DNA from 4 places in the Streptomyces sp. NPDC050388 genome. Region 3 is predicted to be linked to each of the others. Evidence: riboswitches for the same ligand, from Rfam matches in the RefSeq annotation. Region 3 holds a riboswitch; each other region holds the start of a gene.
What was found. Region 3 has a riboswitch for cobalamin ahead of AB0I73_RS16675 ((2Fe-2S) ferredoxin domain-containing protein). Riboswitches for the same ligand answer to the same signal wherever they lie in the genome.
Positions count from the first base shown of each region.

Region 1 (4,553 bases), on a different contig from region 3:
GCGCGATCGCCAGGAGCAGCGAGTTGCGCAGGCCGGTCGCGCCCATGCGCGCGCGCAGCGCGGCCCACCGCTCGGGCCAGGTCACCTCCACGCCGTAGTGGTCGGGGTGCAGGACGCCCCGGGCCGTACGCGTCTTCTCCCAGGCCGGCAGAGGGCCGTGGGACTCGGCGAGGTCGGCGGACGTCTCGTACGCGGCGAGCATGATCCGCTCGGCGACACGGGTCGAGAGGGCCTTCGCCCCGGGGGAGTCGAAGGGCAGCCGGAGCTGGAAGAAGACGTCCTGGAGGCCCATCACGCCCAGCCCCACCGGGCGCCAGCGGGCGTTGGAACGGCGCGCCTGCTCGGTCGGGTAGAAGTTGATGTCGACGACCCGGTCCAGGAAGGTGACGGCGGTGCGGACGGTGGTGTCCAGCCGCTCCCAGTCGAGGCCGCCGTTCGCCCGGTCGACGAACGCGCCGAGGTTGACCGACCCGAGGTTGCAGACCGCCGTCTCCCCGTCACTGGTGACCTCGAGGATCTCCGTGCACAGGTTGGACGAGTGGACGACGTGGCCCGGCTCGGCGGTCTGGTTGGCGGTGCGGTTGGCGGCGTCCTTGAAGGTCATCCAGCCGTTGCCGGTCTGGGCGAGGGTGCGCATCATGCGCCCGTACAGCTCCCGCGCGGGGAGCGTCCTCGTCGCCAGACCCGCCGCCTCGGCGGCCCGGTAGGCCGCGTCGAACTCCTCGCCCCACAGGTCGACCAGGTCCGGGACGTCGGACGGGGAGAACAGCGACCACGGCGCGTCGGCGCTGACCCGGCGCATGAACTCGTCCGGCACCCAGTGCGCGAGGTTCAGGTTGTGCGTGCGGCGGGCGTCCTCACCGGTGTTGTCGCGCAGCTCCAGGAACTCCTCGACGTCCGAGTGCCAGGTCTCCAGGTAGACCGCCGCCGCGCCCTTGCGCCGGCCGCCCTGGTTCACGGCGGCGACCGAGGAGTCCAGGGTCTTCAGGAACGGGACGATGCCGCCTGAGTGCCCGTTGGTGCCGCGGATCAGCGAACCGCGGGAGCGGACGCGGGAGTAGGACAGGCCGATGCCGCCGGCGTGCTGGGAGAGGCGGGCCACCTGGTGGTAGCGGTCGTAGAGGGAGTCCAGTTCGTCCTTGGGGGAGTCGAGGAGGTAGCAGGACGACATCTGGGGGTGCCGGGTACCGGAGTTGAACAGGGTGGGGGAGGAGGGAAGGTATTCCAGGCGGCTCATCAGGCCGTACAGCGCGGCGACTTCGTCCACCGAGCGGGAGGTGTCGCTCTCGGCGAGACCGGCGGCGACCCGCAGCAGGAAGTGCTGCGGTGTCTCGACGACCTTGCGGGTGACCGGGTGCCGCAGCAGATAGCGGCTGTGCAGGGTACGCAGGCCGAAGTAGCCGAAACGGTCGTCCGCGCCGAGGTCGATCAGCGCGTCGAGACGGGCCGCGTGCAGCGCGACGAACTCGGCGGTCCGGTCAGCGACGAGGCCCTCGCGGTGTCCCGTCGAGATCGAGGAGGCGAACGACGTGACACCCTGCGAGGCGGCCTCGGCACGGATGCCGAGCGTCAGCAGTCGTGCGGCGAGCCGGGAGTAGGCGGGGTCCTCGGAGATGAGCCCGGCCGCCGCCTCGGTGGCCAGCTCCCGCAGCTCGGTCTCGTCCGCATGGGCGGACCGGCCGCGCAGCGCGGCGGCGGCGACCCGGCCGGGGTCGGCGCCCTGGAGGTCGACGGTCAGCTCGGTCAGGGTCCGCAGCAGCGCGGCACCGGGGCCGTCGCTCACGCCGCTCATGTCGGTCACGTCGACCGCTGAAGCCGGATCGGCTGGCGCGATGGTCACGTGGGGCTCTCCCTCGCTCGGCACGGGGCCTGGTCGAGGGCGGGGGGCAGCACACGGGCGCGCGCACGCACCTCGCGTCCACCGGCCCATTCCACGAGGCCCGGACGTCAGGCACCCGGACCGGACGGCCGGGCGCACTGTCGGCAGGTCCTCGGACTGAAGCCGTGCGGGAACGCAGAAAACGCGGACACGCACAAGTACACCGTTGCGGGACAGTTCCGGATTCACACCGGATTCCCCTGCGGCGACAGCAGGCATGAGCATACATCTTGTGCCGTGTGTCGCCGGCGGACCCATATCTTGTGTCGGGATGGTGCTGGAGCGCGGTAATGTCAGAGCGTCAGCTCGTAGGTGAGCAGCATGATGTCGTCCAGGTCCGGCAGCGGGTTCCAGTCGCGTTCGGGGGTGCGGGTGAAACCCAGCCGTTCGTAGACGCGGTGGGCGGAGCGCATGGTGCGCTGGGTCGACAGCACGATCCGACGGCACCCCTCGATCGCCCGTGCCCGGTCGACGCAGGCGCGCACCAGGGCCTCCCCGGCGCCACGGCCCCGGCCCGCGCGGGCGACCGCCAGCATCCGGATCTCCGCCTCGTCCGGCCCCGCTATGTCGGCCATCGGACCGGGGCCCGGCACGAAGGTCACCCCGCCCAGCACCGTTCCCCGCTCCACGGCGACCAGCACCTCGGCGGCCGCTGCCCGCCCCGCCACGTCCCGGAGCCGGCCGAGGTACGCGTCGCTCTCCCCGAAGTCGAGCAGCCCGTCAAGGAGATAGGCCTGCGCGGTGAGCTCGCCGAGTTCCTCGTACTCGTACGGCTCCACCGGCCGGGTGACGATGTCCATGAGGTGAGTGTGCCCGACGGGACGGCGACGGGCCGCCGGATTTCTCCGACGGCCCGTGAGCCCCGCGAGGGGGCTGGAGCCGGACGCCGGGTGCGTCAGTGCTTGCTCTCCGCCGTGTCCAGGGGCAGCTCCGCGCTGACACCCGGGTCGCCCGCGTCCGCCGTGTAGTCCTGCGGCCGGGTCTCGTCGATGCCCTCGGGGGCCTTGGCCGCCCTCAGGGCGAACGTCAGGGCGATCGTCACCAGGGCGTTGAGCACGAAGGCGGTGAGACCGATGTAGCCGATCTCACCGATGCCCGGGATCTCGTCCGACGAACCGCCGAAGTGCTTCTGCGTCGGCGAGGCCACCCCGTACGCCGCGACCGTGCCGTAGATCATGCCGACCGCCCAGCCGCCGAGCAGCGCCCAGCGGTGGAACCAGCGGGTGAACAGGCCGCCCACCAGGGCGGGGAAGGTCTGCAGGATCCAGATGCCGCCGAGCAGCTGGAAGTTGATGGCGACCGTCTTGTCCATGGTGAGGACGAAGACCAGCGCACCCACCTTCACCAGCAGCGAGACCACCTTGGAGACCTTGGTCTCCTGCGCCGGTGTCGCGTCGGGCTTGAGGAAGTCCTTGTAGATGTTGCGGGTGAACAGGTTCGCGGCCGCGATCGACATGATCGCCGCCGGCACCAGCGCACCGATGCCGATCGCCGCGAAGGCCACACCGGCGAACCAGTCCGGGAACATGTTCTCGAACAACTGCGGGATCGCCAGCTGCCCGTTGCTGACATCGACCCCGGCCGCGATCGCCATGAAACCGAGCAGCGCCAGCAGGCCCAGCATCAGTGAGTACAGCGGCAGGATCGTGGTGTTGCGGCGGATCACCTCACGGCTGCGCGAGGACAGCGTCGCGGTGATCGAGTGCGGGTACATGAACAGCGCGAGCGCCGAGCCCAACGCCAGCGTGGCGTACGTCCACTGCCCCGCCTCGCCCGGCACCAGCGAACCGCGCGGCGCGCCCGTGGCCGGGTTGGTCTCGCCGTACGCCTCGCTCGCCTTGGCGAAGACGGCGTCGAAGCCGCCCAGCTTGATCGGGATGTAGATGATCGCCACCGCGATCACGAGATAGATCAGCGTGTCCTTCACGAACGCGATCAGTGCGGGGGCCCGCAGACCCGACGAATACGTGTACGCCGCCAGCACACCGAAGGCGATCAGCAGCGGCAGGTCCTTGACGAACCAGTGGGTGCTCTCCCCGCCGCCGACGCCCATCACGTCCAGCACCGCCTGGATGCCGACCAGTTGGAGCGCGATGTACGGCATCGTCGCCAGGATGCCGGTGAGCGCCACCGCCAGCGACAGCCCCTTGGAGCCGAACCGCCCGCGCACGAAGTCGGACGTCGTCACATAGCCGTGCTTGTGCGAAACCGACCACAGCCGGGGCAGGAAGGTGAAGATCAGCGGGTACACGAGGACCGTGTACGGCACCGCGAAGAAGCCCGCCGCGCCGGCCGCGTAGATCGCCGCCGGTACGGCCACGAAGGTGTACGCCGTGTACAGGTCGCCGCCGAGCAGGAACCAGGTGACCCAGGTGCCGAACGACCGCCCGCCCAGGCCCCATTCGTCGAGGCTGTGCTCGTTCGCGGCCTTGCGCCAGCGGGCGGCCAGAAAGCCCATCACCGTGACGAGGACGAAGAAGAAGATGAAGACGGCGAGTGCCACGCCGTTCACGCCGTCGTTCACCGCTGAGCACCGCCCTTCGCGGCCGCGTGGGCGCGCTGGTCACGCTGCCACAGCTTGTACGCGGTCATCGTCAGTGAGGCGGAGACCGGCACCCACAGCATCTGGTACCAGTAGAAGAACGGGATGCCCATGAGGGCGGGGTCGGTCTTC
Region 1 is NZ_JBFAKH010000039.1:55,291-59,843, forward strand. It holds gene AB0I73_RS22715 (ribonucleoside-diphosphate reductase subunit alpha) at 1-1,840, opposite strand, end outside; cobalamin riboswitch at 1,965-2,111, opposite strand; gene AB0I73_RS22720 (GNAT family N-acetyltransferase) at 2,173-2,679, opposite strand; gene mctP (monocarboxylate uptake permease MctP) at 2,775-4,403, opposite strand; gene AB0I73_RS22730 (DUF3311 domain-containing protein) at 4,400-4,553, opposite strand, start outside.
Region 1: another riboswitch for cobalamin. It lies ahead of AB0I73_RS22715 (ribonucleoside-diphosphate reductase subunit alpha); the one in region 3 lies ahead of AB0I73_RS16675 ((2Fe-2S) ferredoxin domain-containing protein).

Region 2 (4,553 bases), on a different contig from region 3:
GCCGCCACCCCCCACGGCAACCGCAACCCCGCCGCCGTGAGGAGGTCCGTGCGGGCCAGCATCGTGGCCGCCGGGCCGGTGCGGGCACCCGACGGCGTGAGCAGCGCCGCGTCGTCGGCCCAGCGCAGCGCGAGGTCCACGTCGTGGGTGGCCATGACGACCGTGGTGCCGTTCGCGCGCAGTCCGTCGAGGGTGGCGAGCAGCCGCTCCTGGCCGTCGGGGTCGAGCCCCGCCGTCGGTTCGTCCAGGACCAGGACCCGGGGCCGCATGGCGACCGCGCCCGCGATCGCCGTCCGCTTGCGCTGCCCGTAGGAGAGCAGGTGCGTGGGACGGTCGGCGAGGCCGGTGATGTCCAGCGCGGCCAGCGCCTCCGTCACCCGCGCCCGCACCTCCGCGTCGGACAGCCCCAGATTGAGCGGCCCGAACGACACGTCCTGGCCCACGGACGCCGCGAACAGCTGGTCGTCGGGGTCCTGCACCACCAGCTGCACGGTCGTCCGCAGCCGGGTCAGCCCCTTGCGGTCGTACCGGACAGGTCGGCCCGCCACGGTCAACTCGCCCTCACCCGGCCGCAGTCCACCGCTCAGCAACCGCATCAGCGTCGTCTTGCCGCTGCCGTTGCGGCCCAGCAGGGCGAGCGCGCGCCCCTCCCGCACCTCGAAGTCGAGGCCGGTGAGCACGGCCGGACCGTCCTCGTACGCGAAGGAAGCGCCCCGCAGGGCGACCAGCGCGGGCCCGCTCATGACAGGGGTCCTTCCAGGACGAGGGTGAGGACGGCCAGCGCGACGAGCAGCACCACGCTCCCGGCCGTGAAACGGACGGAGACCCGGGCCTCCGGCACCAGCACGCGCAGCGTGCCGTCGTAGCCGCGTCCGGCGAGCCCCGTCTGCAGCCGTGCCGCCCGGTCGAAGGACCGGACGAACGCGGTCGCGCCGAGCCCGCCCAGCGAACGCCAGGTCGCCGCCCGGGTGGTGTGCCCGAGCCGAGCCGCCTGCGCCTCCCGGACCCGGCGCACCGAGTCGAGCAGCAGGAAACTCATCCGGTACGTCACCAGCGCCACATCGACGAGGGGAGCGGGCACCCCGGCCCGCACCAGACGCGGCAGCAGGTCGGACATCGGCGTGGTGAAGGCGAACAGCAGCACCCCGAGGGAGGCCGCCGAGGTGCGCAGCAGCAACTCCCCGGCCCGCAAAGGCCCGTCATCGGCCCAGGCCACGAACCCGCCCGGCCCGCCCACCCGCACCAGCAGCGTCAGCGCCCCGGTCACGCAGAAGCCCAGCGGGACCCGGTAGGCACGCCACAACCGTCGCCCCGGCACCCCCGCCGGACCCAGCAGCACCGCGAGCGCGGTCAGCAGCACCAGGACCGAGCCCGGCCAGGGCGGCAGCGAGACCGCCAGCACGGTGAGCCCCAGCCCGAGCACGGCCTTGTCCACGGGATGACGGCGGCGCCAGCGACTGCTGTGCGCCGCCGCGTCGATCGGCAGCACGGGGGATCAGGTCCCGGGTCCCGCGGGGGCCGCTTCGTCGACGTCCGCCTCGGTGCCGGCCCCCCGCTCCTGCTCCGCCCGCGTTCGTTCCGCCCCCTGCCGGCGTCCCCTCCGCAGCCCGAAGTAGTACGCGAGCACGCCCGCGCCGATCGCCGCCTGGAGGGCGAACAGCGCCGACTCGATCTCCCCGGACGGCGGTTCGTACAGCGGCGAGAACCACGGCTCGTAGTCCGGGTCGATCTCGGTGATCGCGGTCTCCGCCTCCGCGTCGGCGCCCGCGAACGGCTCCTCCTTGTGGTCGCCGAGCCCGAGGACCAGCGGCACCACGGCGAGCACGGCGACCAGAAGCAGCAACAGGGAGTTGATCTTCGCGTCACGGCTCATCGGGCCACCGCCTCGCTCGCGCCCGCGCCCGCCGTCTTCTTCCCGAGCCCGGTCACCAACACCCCGAGCCGGGTCAGCTCGCCCTTGCTGGATTGCACCAGCATGCGCATCACCAGCACCGTCAGCAGCCCCTCGCTCACCGCGAGCGGGATCTGCGTGACGGCGAAGATGGAACCGAACTTGCCGAGCGCGCCCAGGAACCCGCTGCCCGGGTCGGGGAAGGCGAGCGCCAGCTGCACACTCGTCACGCAGTACGTCGACAGGTCGGCGACGAACGCGCCGCAGAACACCGCGGCCATCAGCGGCGCCCCGTACCGCCGCGCCAGCCGGTAGACCCCGTACCCCGCCCACGGCCCGACGACCGCCATCGAGAAGACGTTGGCGCCGAGCGTGGTCAGCCCGCCGTGGGCGAGCAACAGGGCCTGGAACAGCAGGGTGATGGTGCCCAGCACCGCCATGACCGGCGGCCGGAACAGGACGGCGCCCAGCCCGGTGCCGGTGGGATGGGAGCAACTCCCGGTCACCGAGGGAAGTTTCAGCGCGGACAGAACGAAGGTGAACGCTCCCGACGCGCCCAGCAGCAGCGTGCTCTCGGGGTGTTCCCTGACCTCACGGATGAGCGACCGGGCTCCGTGGACGACGAACGGCGCCGACGCGACGCCCCAGGCGACCGCGTGCGCCGGTGGTAGAAAACCCTCGGCTATGTGCATGGCTCAGCAGACCCTCTCCAGCACCTCGTGGATGGTTGACGCGCCCTGGCCGGTCTCCTGGCTGACGGGTACCACCGCCCGTGCTCCGCCTTCCCGGGTCCGAGGGGGACCCAGTGGCTGCCGTTCGGTCCTGTCGGGGGACAGGGCCTGGGGCCGGAGCCGGACTTCCCGATCACAGTGGCGAGGGCCGCACCGGCATCACACCGGATTTCCCGTTCACCAAGGCGAGGCGACACTAGACCCCGTCCCGGGCCGCTGACAAGCACTCCCGGGGGGCGCACGGACGGCGCCCCGCAGCTCGCACCCCACGGGCCCACCACGCCGAAGTGCGGGAATGAGGGGAGGGGGTCCTGGGCAGAACCCTGCTGCAACTAATATGCAACAACGAGATCCGGGCAGCAAAGGTGTGAGATCAGATGACGACCCGACGAATAAAGGGTGCCGCCGTCGCGGCGACCATGGCCGCCGCGGTCGCCGCGTGCTCGGCGCCCGGCGGCGGCACGGACGGCGCCGCGGGCGGCGGGTCCGCCGACTCCGTGGTGATCGGGGTCGCCTCCGAACCGGACACCCTGAGCCCCCTGCTCGGCTACGGCAAGGACGGCAACTCCAAGATCTTCGACGGGCTGCTCGCCCGGGACTCCGACCTGGAACTCGAGCCCGCCCTCGCGAAGGCGCTCCCCGAGATCACCGACGACGGCCGCACCTACACCTACACCCTGCGCCCGGGCGTGAAGTTCAGCGACGGCGAACCCCTCACCGCCGAGGACGTCGTCTACACGTACGAAACGGTGCTCGACGACAAGACCAACAACACCGCCAAGAGCGAACTCGACGCCGTCAAGGAGGTCCGGGCGGACGGCGACGACAAGGTCGTCTTCACCCTCAAGTACCCCTACGCGGCCTTCCCGGCCCGCACCGTCCTGCCCATCGTCCCCGAGCACGTCGCCGGCGAGCAGGACCCCAACACCGGCGCCTTCAACACCGAGCCGATCGGCACCGGACCGTACGTCCTCACCGGCTGGAGCAAGGGCGAAAAGCTCACCTTCAAGGCGAACCCGGACTACTGGGGCGGCGCACCGAAGGTGAAGAAGCTCACCATGGCGATCATCGCCGACGACGACGTCCGCGCCACCCGGCTGCGCTCCGGCGACCTCGACGGCGCGACCCTCCCGCCCAACCTTGCCGCCACCTTCAAGAACGACGACGCCCGCAAGACCTACCGGGCCACCACCTACGACTTCCGCGCCGTCACCCTCCCCACCGGGAACAAGATCACCGGCGACACCACGATCCGCCGCGCCCTCGACCTCGCCGTGGACCGCCAGGCCATGGTCGACAAGATCCTCGACGGCGCCGGCCGCCCCGCCTACGGGCCGTTGCCCCTCGACGACCCCTGGTACGCCAAGGACATCGAACGCCCCCAGGACCTCGCCGAGGCCAAGAAGATCCTCGACCGCGACGGCTGGAAGGCCGGCCAGGACGGCATCCGCGCCAAGGACGGCGCCCGCGCCGCGTTCACCCTCTTCTACCCCTCCGGCGACAAGGTCCGCCAGGACCACGCCCTCGCCTACGCCTCCGACGCCAAGAAGGCCGGCATCGACGTCAAGGTCGAGGGCGCCACCTGGGAGGTCATCGAACCCCGCATGGGCAAGGACGCCGTCCTCGCCGGCTTCGGCAGCACCGGCGACCCCGACTTCGGCCTCTACACCCTGCTGCACTCCTCCCTCGCCGGAGACGGCTTCAACAACATGCCCCACTACGACAACCCCGCCGTCGACAAGGCCCTCGAGACCGGCCGCCGCGCCCAGAACCCCGACGACCGCAAGGCCGCCTACGACGACCTCCAGCGCGAACTCGTGAAGGACCCCGGCTACACCTTCCTCACCCACATCGACCACCTGTACGTCCTCGCCGACCGCTGGGGCGACCTCACCACCCAGGTCGAACCGCACGAGCACGGCTTCGCCAGC
Region 2 is NZ_JBFAKH010000003.1:39,285-43,837, forward strand. It holds gene AB0I73_RS02625 (ATP-binding cassette domain-containing protein) at 1-743, opposite strand, end outside; gene cbiQ (cobalt ECF transporter T component CbiQ) at 740-1,489, opposite strand; gene AB0I73_RS02635 (energy-coupling factor ABC transporter substrate-binding protein) at 1,496-1,873, opposite strand; gene AB0I73_RS02640 (energy-coupling factor ABC transporter permease) at 1,870-2,583, opposite strand; cobalamin riboswitch at 2,613-2,822, opposite strand; gene AB0I73_RS02645 (ABC transporter substrate-binding protein) at 3,000-4,553, shown strand, end outside.
Region 2: another riboswitch for cobalamin. It lies ahead of AB0I73_RS02640 (energy-coupling factor ABC transporter permease); the one in region 3 lies ahead of AB0I73_RS16675 ((2Fe-2S) ferredoxin domain-containing protein).

Region 3 (4,553 bases):
GGGCCGCCGGGCAGGGCGGGAAGCCGTGGCCGTCATGGGCGTGGTCAACGGGTATGGCACCGGTCGGCGGTCCTCGCTCCGCGCCAGGCGGCCGACTCGTGGTCAGGCTGGGCCGGCCGCCGCTCGGGGCCGCCCGCCCGTCCGCCCCGCACGGAATGCGGGTGGCTTCCCGGGGCGTCAGCAGACCTCGGGACAGGTTCCGTACGACGGGGCGGCTCCGAGCGGTCTGGACGTCCGCCGTGCGGCCGACAGGTCCGCACGCCCGCAGCCTGGTGACACGTGCGCCAGGCACCCAACAGACATCACCGCATCCCCCCGACTTTCCTGCGCAGCGGCCCCGCGCAGAACTCTCCTGTTCCACGATTCAGTGCTTTTTTTCGTGCCAGAACACGCTTCGACCCGATACCTCCGGGCCGAATGCGCTCACAGTTTTCACGTTGGGTCACACAATGGCAACCCCCCGAAACCGGAGGGGAGATGCCCAGTCAGCGGCCCGCCGCGAGGGGCGTGTACCCGTCGACTCGCACTCAAACCCCTTGCACCAACGGGGAATTCACTTCTCTCGTGACAACCGGGCCATGACCGCCGCCACCTGCACCATCCGCCACTGAGGCATGGTCACCCACCCCGTGGGTTTCGGCCAGATTCGGCAGCGGCATGTCTGAACGCCGCCCGTGCCGAACCCCTTGACGGACACCCGGCACACGGGCGAACGACCCGGCGCGTGAAGGAAGCCACCGGCGCTCACGACCCCGTGCGTGCGCGGGCGTACACCAACCCGCTCGCTGCAGTACCGCAAGCCCCCGCGAGCCGCGAACATGCCGTCCGTCATCGCCCGTCGGCGTCGGCGCACTCGGCGACGAGCCGCACGACGGTGTCCGGATGGTCCGCCAGGAAGAAGTGCTCCCCGGGGAGCGTTTTCAGCCGGAAACCGGCCGTGGTGTGACTCTTCCAGGCCGCGGCCTCCTCCGGCGCGACCTGCGGGTCCCGGTCCCCGGTCAGGCAGAGGACGGGCGTGTCCACCACGGCGTCGGGGACCGGCCGGTACCGGGTCACCGCCCGGTAGTCATTGCGTATGACGGGCAGGAACAGGTCCATGAGATCCGGGCTGCGGACGATCTCCGGGTCGGTGCCGCCGAGACCGGCAAGGTGGTCGAGGATCTCCTGGTCGGAGTCGAAAGCCGGGATCTCGCGCGGTGCCGACGGGGCGGTCCGGCCGGAAACGACGAGACGGCAGTGTGCCGTCAACCGGTCGCGCCCGAGCCGGAGTACCGACTCGAAGGCAACGGACGCCCCCATGCTGTGGCCGACGAGCACGAGCGGCACGGGCTCCGCCGCCCATCGCCGCAGGGACGGCAGCAGCCGGTCGGCGAGTCCTTCGACGGTCGCCACGAACGGCTCGTCGAAGCGCTCCTGCCGCCCCGGGTACTGAACGGCCGCGACATCGTACCCCTCGGGGAACCGCCGTGCGAACGGCGCGTAGAACGAGGCGGCGCCACCGGCGTGCGGAAAGAAGAGCACGCGCGCGTGAGGTGGCACGGCACCGCGCAGTGGTCTGATCCAGGGGTCCTTGCCCTCCATCGGAGCTTCCCGCCCTTCTTCTCTTCCCTGCGGCCGGAGTCGCCCGCCCGGCAGGCCCGGTGTGACCATCGCCGACCGTACGGTGCCCGCGCGCCGACCGTCGAGGGGCACCTCGCGGGGCGCGACCGCCAGGTGCCCGGTGCCGGGGGCGGCAGAGATCGGTCGACCCACGGGAGGCAACCACCAAGATCCACCTGGCGGCCGATGCCCGTTGCCGGCCCCCGTGTTCGCCCTCACCGTCGGACAGGTCGGCCGACCCCGGTCAGACCGGCCGGGCACCGACGGCACGGCCCTCGGCGGGGGGGGCTGGACGACAATGACGTCGGCCCGGTCGCAGACGTCGAGCATGTGGAGACACGTACCGGCGCCACCGTGCGCAGGCGTCGGGTCCGGGCCGTGTGATCGACACCGGTCGCCTCGGGTCTGCCGCAACAGCAGTCCCGGCACGACGATGCGGCACGGAACCGGTCCGGCCGCGGTTGCGCCCGCCGGCTCCTCGGTCGTCGCCCCGGTCGGCGCTGCGGGCACGCCACGCCCTTCGTGTCTCCGGTGAGATCCGCCCCGGTGGTTCGTCGAGGGGCGACCGCGTGAGTTCCCTGGCTCTCGGGTCGAGGCTCGCCCCGGCCTTCCCACCCGCCCCGGGCAGTGGCCTGTCGGGATCCGCTCACCGGTCCCAGTGGCGGGACCGCGCCGGATTCACACCGGCTTCCTCGCTCCGCCGTCGCCCTGTCGCCGGCCAGCCCTCCACTCGGGTGGCGCCCGCACCACGATGGCCTCTGCCCGCCCCGGGGTACGGCCCGGCCGAAGGGCCGGGCACCTCGCCCACCGGCTCGGGCCGAGCGGTCATTCCGTTTCGGGGGCGTGCGGGCTGCTCACGGGCGGCTCGGTCAGGCGGTCCCGGCCGCCGTCGTGGCCGGACGCCACCACCGCGAGGAGACCGATCACGACGGCCGCGGCGGCGACCCGACCCGCGGCCCGCAGGCCCCAGCCCGGCAGGGACCCTCCCTGGCACCGGCCCGGCGCACCCAGCCGCTCCGCCCGCCGGGCCGGCCGCAGCAACCGGAGCAACAGCATGACGGCGACCGGCAGTTGCAGCAGCCACAACACGGTGCGCGGCCACTCGCCGTACCAGACGTTGGTGCCGTACAGCAGGGTGTGCCACACGCTCAGCACGTACACGACGATCACGAAGCGGTGCAGTCGGCGCCAGGCGTTCGCACCGATGCGGTGCCGGACGTAGAACAGCAGCCCCAGGGGGATCGCCAGGTACAGGGCGCCCTGCCCGAGGGGGATGGCGATGCGGCCGGTCCCGGAGTCGTACCAGCCGGGCACGAAGGCGTCCGCGAAGCCGACCCACAACCGCTCGGCCCACCCCACCTGATCTTCGTAGCGCACGAGTTCGGCCGAGAACATCAGCGCGTGCGCGAACATCAGCGCCATCGTGGTCAGACTGGTGGTGCGGTGCCAGCGTTCCAGGACCTGCCGGGAGACGGGCAGCCGGGCCGGGCGCGGCCCCGACAACAGCAGCCCGAGCATGACCGTGCCCCACGCCCACAGCAGCCCCGACCAGCCGAACGCCTGGCTGAGCAGGTACATCCAGTACGTACGCGGGTCGTCCATGAACGGCATGACCGCGACCGTCGCCGACTCGCCCGACTCCATGCGCGCCCAGAAGAACACGAACACAGCCGCCGTGAGGACGACCGCCGCACTCGCGTCGACCAGTGCGGCCCGCAGATCGGCCCGCAGGGTGACGCGGGCCGCGGGGGGCCGGTCAGGGGTGGGCGGCGCGGTCGTCCCGTCGTCCTCGGGCGTCGTCTCTGGCAGCATCCTCGGGCTCCCCGGCGCGGGCCACCGTTGAACGGTGTGCAGGTGTCGTGGAGGAACAAGTGTGGCCGGTGTGAAGGAGATTCACCGAGACGACATCCGGCCAGAGACGCTGGACGAGGCCGAGGAGTTCGGCGCCCATCTGCTGCGTCGCGCCATCGTGAGCGGGCGGCTGCACACGTTCACCACCCGCTCCTGGACACGGCCGCCGGGGGACGGCGAGACGTACACGGTGATCCGCATGCGCCTGGGAGCCGCGCGCCCGGCGGACGGCGGACGAACGGAGAACGCGGGGCCGGAAAGCAGCTGGAGACCGGCTGCCGCGGCAGTCTCCTCACCGGGGATTCCAGGGGTTTCACCCCCAGACTCCGCTTACGGCTGGAAGTACTCCGACATCAGGCGGCTGACCCATTCCGGCTGCTCGATGTCCACCGGGCGGAACTCCGCCATGGCCGGCTTCAGGTCGATGACCGGGGTGCCCGAGACCGCGTCGAGGCCCACCACCGTCAGTTCGCGGCCGCGGACGGATTCGACGGCGCAGCACGTCGACCCGATGCGGTTCGGTCTGCGGGGGCCGCGGCCGGCGAAGACGCCGACGGGCGGGAGGTCGGAGCGGCCGCGGTAGGGGCGGGGTTCGCGGTGGTCGTCGAGTTCCGGGAACCGGTCGAAGACGAAGAGGACTTCCACGTGGGAGAAGCCCTCCAGACCCTGGAGGCAGGCCTCGCCGAAGCGCTCGTCGATGGTGATCGTGCTGCGGACGGCACCCCAGTTGTCCGTGTGCTGGACGTCCGTCCGGTTGTTTCGGACCGTACCTATCGGTGTGATCTCGAAGCTCGGCATGGGTGGAGGCTACCCCCGCCGCGCCCACGCCGGCGTCTCCTCGGGGGCGGAGGCCCGGCGGATCGACCGTCGGCCGCGGCCGGGCCGACCCGGCCACCGACCGGACCGACTCCGTCCCGGACCGACTCCGTCCCGGTCCGGCCCGGCCCGGTCCGTCGAGGCGCCCGCCCCCGAGGAGCCGCCGGTGGTGGGCACCCGGCGGGGCAGCCACCTCCGCAACCAGGGCAGGACACGGCTCGGGCTGGACATCACCTCGTCCGACGGCGGTGTACCGGAAGCGGTGTTCGGGTTCTCCGCGCATCCCG
Region 3 is NZ_JBFAKH010000025.1:66,486-71,038, forward strand. It holds gene AB0I73_RS16670 (alpha/beta fold hydrolase) at 829-1,581, opposite strand; partial or broken gene AB0I73_RS16675 ((2Fe-2S) ferredoxin domain-containing protein) at 1,847-2,034, opposite strand; cobalamin riboswitch at 2,171-2,293, opposite strand; gene AB0I73_RS16680 (ferric reductase-like transmembrane domain-containing protein) at 2,425-3,411, opposite strand; gene AB0I73_RS16685 (SAM-dependent methyltransferase) at 3,781-4,248, opposite strand; gene AB0I73_RS16690 (hypothetical protein) at 4,433-4,553, shown strand, end outside.

Region 4 (4,553 bases), on a different contig from region 3:
CGTGCTGCAGAAGGCGCTCGACACCGAGCAGGACGGCTACCAGGAGCTGTCCGTCAACATCGACACCGGCGGCCTCGCCGCGCGCCGGATCCTCGCCCGCCTGGCCGCCGAAGGAGCGGACCAGGACCGTCCGGCGGCGGCGTCCCGATGAGCCCGCTGCATCCCCCGGCGCTCACCGGCGGTGGCGTCCACCGCATCCACTGGGTCCTCGGCACCGACCGGTTGCTCGCCGTCTGCCACTGCGGCGCCGAGCGCGAGTTCGAGGACCCGGTGGAACTGTGGGACTGGCTGCTCGCCCACCCCGAGGGGCACCGCCCGCCCGCCGCCGCGACGCCCCCGCCCGCCGGGACGCCCGAGCCCGCCCTCGCCTGACGGAGGAAGTACCGTGACCACCGTGATCCCCACGCGCGCCCAGGAGAGCGGCACCGAGACCGACCTCGACCTGGTCGTCGAGGGCAGGGACACCGTCGCCCGGGGCGTCGTGCGACTGACCCTCGCCCGTCCCGACGGCGGCGACCTGCCGCCCTGGCGCCCCGGAGCCCACATCGACCTCCGGCTCACCCCGGAACTCACCCGCCAGTACTCGCTGTGCTCCGACCCCGCCGACCGAACCCGCTGGCAGGTCGCCGTGCTGCGCGAGCCGGACGGCCGGGGAGGCTCCGCCCACGTCCACGACCACCTGGCCCCCGGCGACCCGGTACGGGTGCGCGGCCCGCGCAACCACTTCGCACTCCAGCCCTCGCCCCGCTACCTGTTCCTGGCCGGCGGCATCGGCATCACCCCGCTCCTGCCGATGCTCGCCGAAGCCGAACGTCAGGGTGCCCACTGGGAGTTGGTGTACGGCGGACGCACCCTTGCCTCCATGGCCTTCCACGCCGAGCTGCGCTCCGCCTACGGCGAGCGCGTCCGCCTGGTACCGCAGGACACACACGGCCTGCCGGACCTGGACGCCCTGCTCGGCAGCCCGCTCCCGGACACGTCGGTCTACTGCTGCGGCCCGGAAGGCCTGCTGCGGGCGGTGGAGGAACGCTGCGCCGTCCGGCCGCACGCCGCCCTGCACACCGAGCGGTTCGCACCCAAGGACCTGCGGCCCGCCGCCGCGGAGGAGGAGTTCGAGGTCGAACTGGCCGGCAGCGGCCGCACCGTGACGGTGCCGCCCGGCGTCTCGGTGCTGGAGGCCGTCGAGCAGGCGGGTGTGCAGGTGCTGTCCTCATGCCGCGAGGGCACCTGCGGCACCTGCGAGACACCGGTGCTCGACGGCACCGTGGACCACCGCGACTCCCTCCTCACCCCCGACGAGCAGGCCGCGAACGACACCATGATGATCTGCGTCTCCCGGGCCGCCTGCCCCCGCCTCGTCCTCGACCTGTGAGCGGTCCTCGACCTGCGAGCGCGGGGGGACCCGGCGAGTCGGTCCTGACGCGGGCGGTGCGCATCCTGGAGGCGTTCACCCAGGACGAGCCCGCCCTGTCCGTCTCCGAGATCGCGCGCCGGTCGGGACTGCACGTGGCCACCGCCTCCCGCCTGATCGCCGAACTCGTCGCGCACGGGCTGCTGGTGCGCGACGAACGGCGTCTGGTACGGGTCGGGGTGCGCCTGTGGGAGCTGGCCTCGCGCGCCTCGCCCGCCCTCACACTGCGCGAGCGCGCCATGCCGTTCCTGGAGGGCGTCCACGACGTCGTCGGCCACCACGTGCAGCTCGCCGTGCGCGACGGGGAGGAGGTGCTGTTCGTGGAACGGCTGTCCACGCCCGGCTCCGTCGTCAACTACACGCGGATCGCGGGCCGCCTGCCGCTGCACGCCTCCTCCAGCGGCCTCGTCCTGCTCGCGCACGCCCCCGCCGGGCTGCGCGAACAGGTCGTCGAGGCAGGGCGGTTGAACGCCTACACAGCCGCCACCCCCGTCGCCCCGGGCAGGCTGCGGGCCCAGCTCGCCGCCGTACGCCGCGACGGCTACGCGTACTGCCCCGGCTTCGTGCACGAGGACGCCCTCGGCATCGCGGCCCCCGTGCGCGACGGCTCGGGCGACGTCGTCGCGGCCGTCGGCGTGGTCGTGCCCAACGACGCCGCCGCCCGGTCCCACCTCCCCGTGGTCCGCACGGCCGCACGCGGCATCTCCCGCGCCCTCGGCACCCGACCGGCGGACGCGCAGGGGAGCGGAGGATGAGCCGGTCCCGGAACGAGACGCCGTTTCGCCGGATCCGGTACCGGCTCTGTGAGCCGGGGTGCGGGAGCGCATCGCGGCGCTGGGCGCGCTGCCGGCGAGCAGCGAGGTGCTCGGGTCGCCCGGGCACCGCTGGGTCCTGGAGGAGCCGCTCGCCGAGGACGAGGTGACCAGGCTGCTCGGCCTCGGCGCCGTCAAGGTGGACGTGGGCCGGGGCTCGGACCGGAGTCGGGTGGTCATGGCCGACCCCGAGGGCAACGAGTTCGACGCCCTGCGCACCCCGGCACCGCGGAACCAGCTCGCCCCTGCCAGGGGTCCTGTAGCCGCACTCCCCACTGCCAGACCGTTGACCAGGACAGATGCAGAAGTCCGGTGAGAGTGCCAGGCCACCCCGGCGGAAGGTGATTTCCGCCACCACCGGCGGGGGTGTCCTGGTGGGCAGGCTAAGCTGCACATGCCCCGCGGGGGAAGTCCGGTCGAATTCCGGCGCTGACCCGCAACGGTAGGCGGAGCCCGTCCGAGGCCCCGCAAGCCCGATTACCCGCGGTGTGAAGGCTCCTGTCAATCGCCGTGGACTGCGAGAGGTGCTGCGCAGGGCGCCCCGCGCCCGGGGCCGCTCCTTCTGTTGCGCAGGGGCACGGCCTGAGGCGAAAGCGACCCGTCCGTGGCCACCACCCTCGAAACCGAACCTGCCACGCCCGCGCACACGCCCCGTACCGGAGCCGGGGCCGCGTCCCCCCGGCGCGTTCCACTGCCCCTTCTCCTGATCGGCCTGGGCGCCGCTCTGCCCGTGTCCCTCGTCTGCGGGGTGGGGATCGGGGCGTCGGGGATCTCCTGGGGCGAGGTGCTACACCACCTGTGGGCCGGGTTGACGGGCGGGTCCATGACCCCCGGCCAGGTGCCGGCGTACACCATCGTCTGGGAACTGCGCCTTCCCCGGGCCGTGCTGGCCGCGATCGTCGGGGCCGGGCTGTCGGCCATCGGCGTCGCGGTGCAGGCCATGGTCCGCAACGCTCTCGCCGACCCGTACGTGCTGGGCATCTCCTCGGGCGCGGCCGTGGGCGCCAACGCCGTGCTCATCTTCGGAGCCTTCGGCGCGCTCGGCGTCTGGGCCCTGTCCACGGCGGCGTTCCTCTCCGCGCTCCTGGCCATGGTGCTGGTGTACGCGATCGCCCGTACCCCTCGCGGACTGAGCCCGCTGCGGCTCGTCCTGACGGGCACCGCGATGTTCTACGGCTTCTCGGCCGTCACCACGTTCATGGTGTTCGCGGCCGAGCGCGGTGAGGCGGCTCGTTCCGCGATGATGTGGCTGCTCGGCAGCCTCGGCGGCGCCAACTGGGCCTCCGTTCCGATCGCCGCGGGGGCGGTGCTCGGCGGCCTCGTCCACCTCGCGTGGTCGGCGCGCCGTCTGAACGCCCTGGCCATGGGCGACGAGACGGCCGCCGCGCTGGGAGTGGACCCGGGGAGGCTGCGCAAGGAGCTGTTCCTGGTCTCCGCGGCCGTCACGGGGGCGGTGGTGGCGGTGAGCGGGGCGATCGGTTTCGTCGGGCTGATGGTTCCGCACGCCGTACGGATGCTCGTCGGCGCCGACCACCGGCGGCTGCTGGCCGTCGCACCGCTCGCCGGAGCCGTCCTGCTGGTCTGGGTGGACATCCTGTCCCGCGCGGTGCTCGCACCGGTCGAACTGCCGGTGGGCGTCCTGACCGCGGCCATCGGCGTGCCGTGTTTCCTCCTGCTGATGCGCCGCCGTTCCTACGCCTTCGGAGGCGTGTGATGCGGGTCGACGTCGACGCACTGACCGTCGAGGCCGAGGGGGCCCGGCTGGTGGAAGAGGTCACGCTGGGGGCGGCCGAGGGGCAGCTCGTCGGCCTGGTCGGGCCCAACGGCAGTGGGAAATCGACCCTGTTGCGCTGCGTCTACCGGGCGCTGCGTCCCTCGGCCGGTACGGTCCGGCTCGGCGGTGAGGACCTGTACGCCATGAGCGCGCGTGAAAGTGCCCGTCGGGTGGCCGCACTGCCCCAGGAGTCAGTCACCGAATTCGATTTCACGGTCGCCGAGGTCGTGGCGATGGGGCGGTTGCCGCACCAACGGTCGGCGGCCCGGACCACCGATGAGGACCGCGAGGCGTGCGCGGCCGCGCTGGTGGGGGTCGGCGCCGGTCACCTCGCCGACCGTGGCTTCCTCACCCTCTCCGGCGGCGAGAGGCAGCGGGTCCTGATCGCCCGGGCGCTCGCCCAACGACCCCGGGTGCTGGTGCTCGACGAGCCCACCAACCACCTGGACATCGCCCAGCAGTTGGAAGTGCTCGCCCTGGTGCGTGGCAGCGGACTGACGGTGCTCACCGCACTGCACGACCTCAACCTCGCCGCACTCCACTGCGACTTGCTCCA
Region 4 is NZ_JBFAKH010000015.1:70,019-74,571, forward strand. It holds gene AB0I73_RS11390 (aromatic ring-hydroxylating dioxygenase subunit alpha) at 1-151, shown strand, start outside; gene AB0I73_RS11395 (hypothetical protein) at 148-372, shown strand; gene AB0I73_RS11400 (PDR/VanB family oxidoreductase) at 386-1,372, shown strand; gene AB0I73_RS11405 (IclR family transcriptional regulator) at 1,369-2,166, shown strand; partial or broken gene AB0I73_RS11410 (VOC family protein) at 2,321-2,539, shown strand; cobalamin riboswitch at 2,606-2,727, shown strand; gene AB0I73_RS11415 (iron ABC transporter permease) at 2,828-3,937, shown strand; gene AB0I73_RS11420 (ABC transporter ATP-binding protein) at 3,937-4,553, shown strand, end outside.
Region 4: another riboswitch for cobalamin. It lies ahead of AB0I73_RS11415 (iron ABC transporter permease); the one in region 3 lies ahead of AB0I73_RS16675 ((2Fe-2S) ferredoxin domain-containing protein).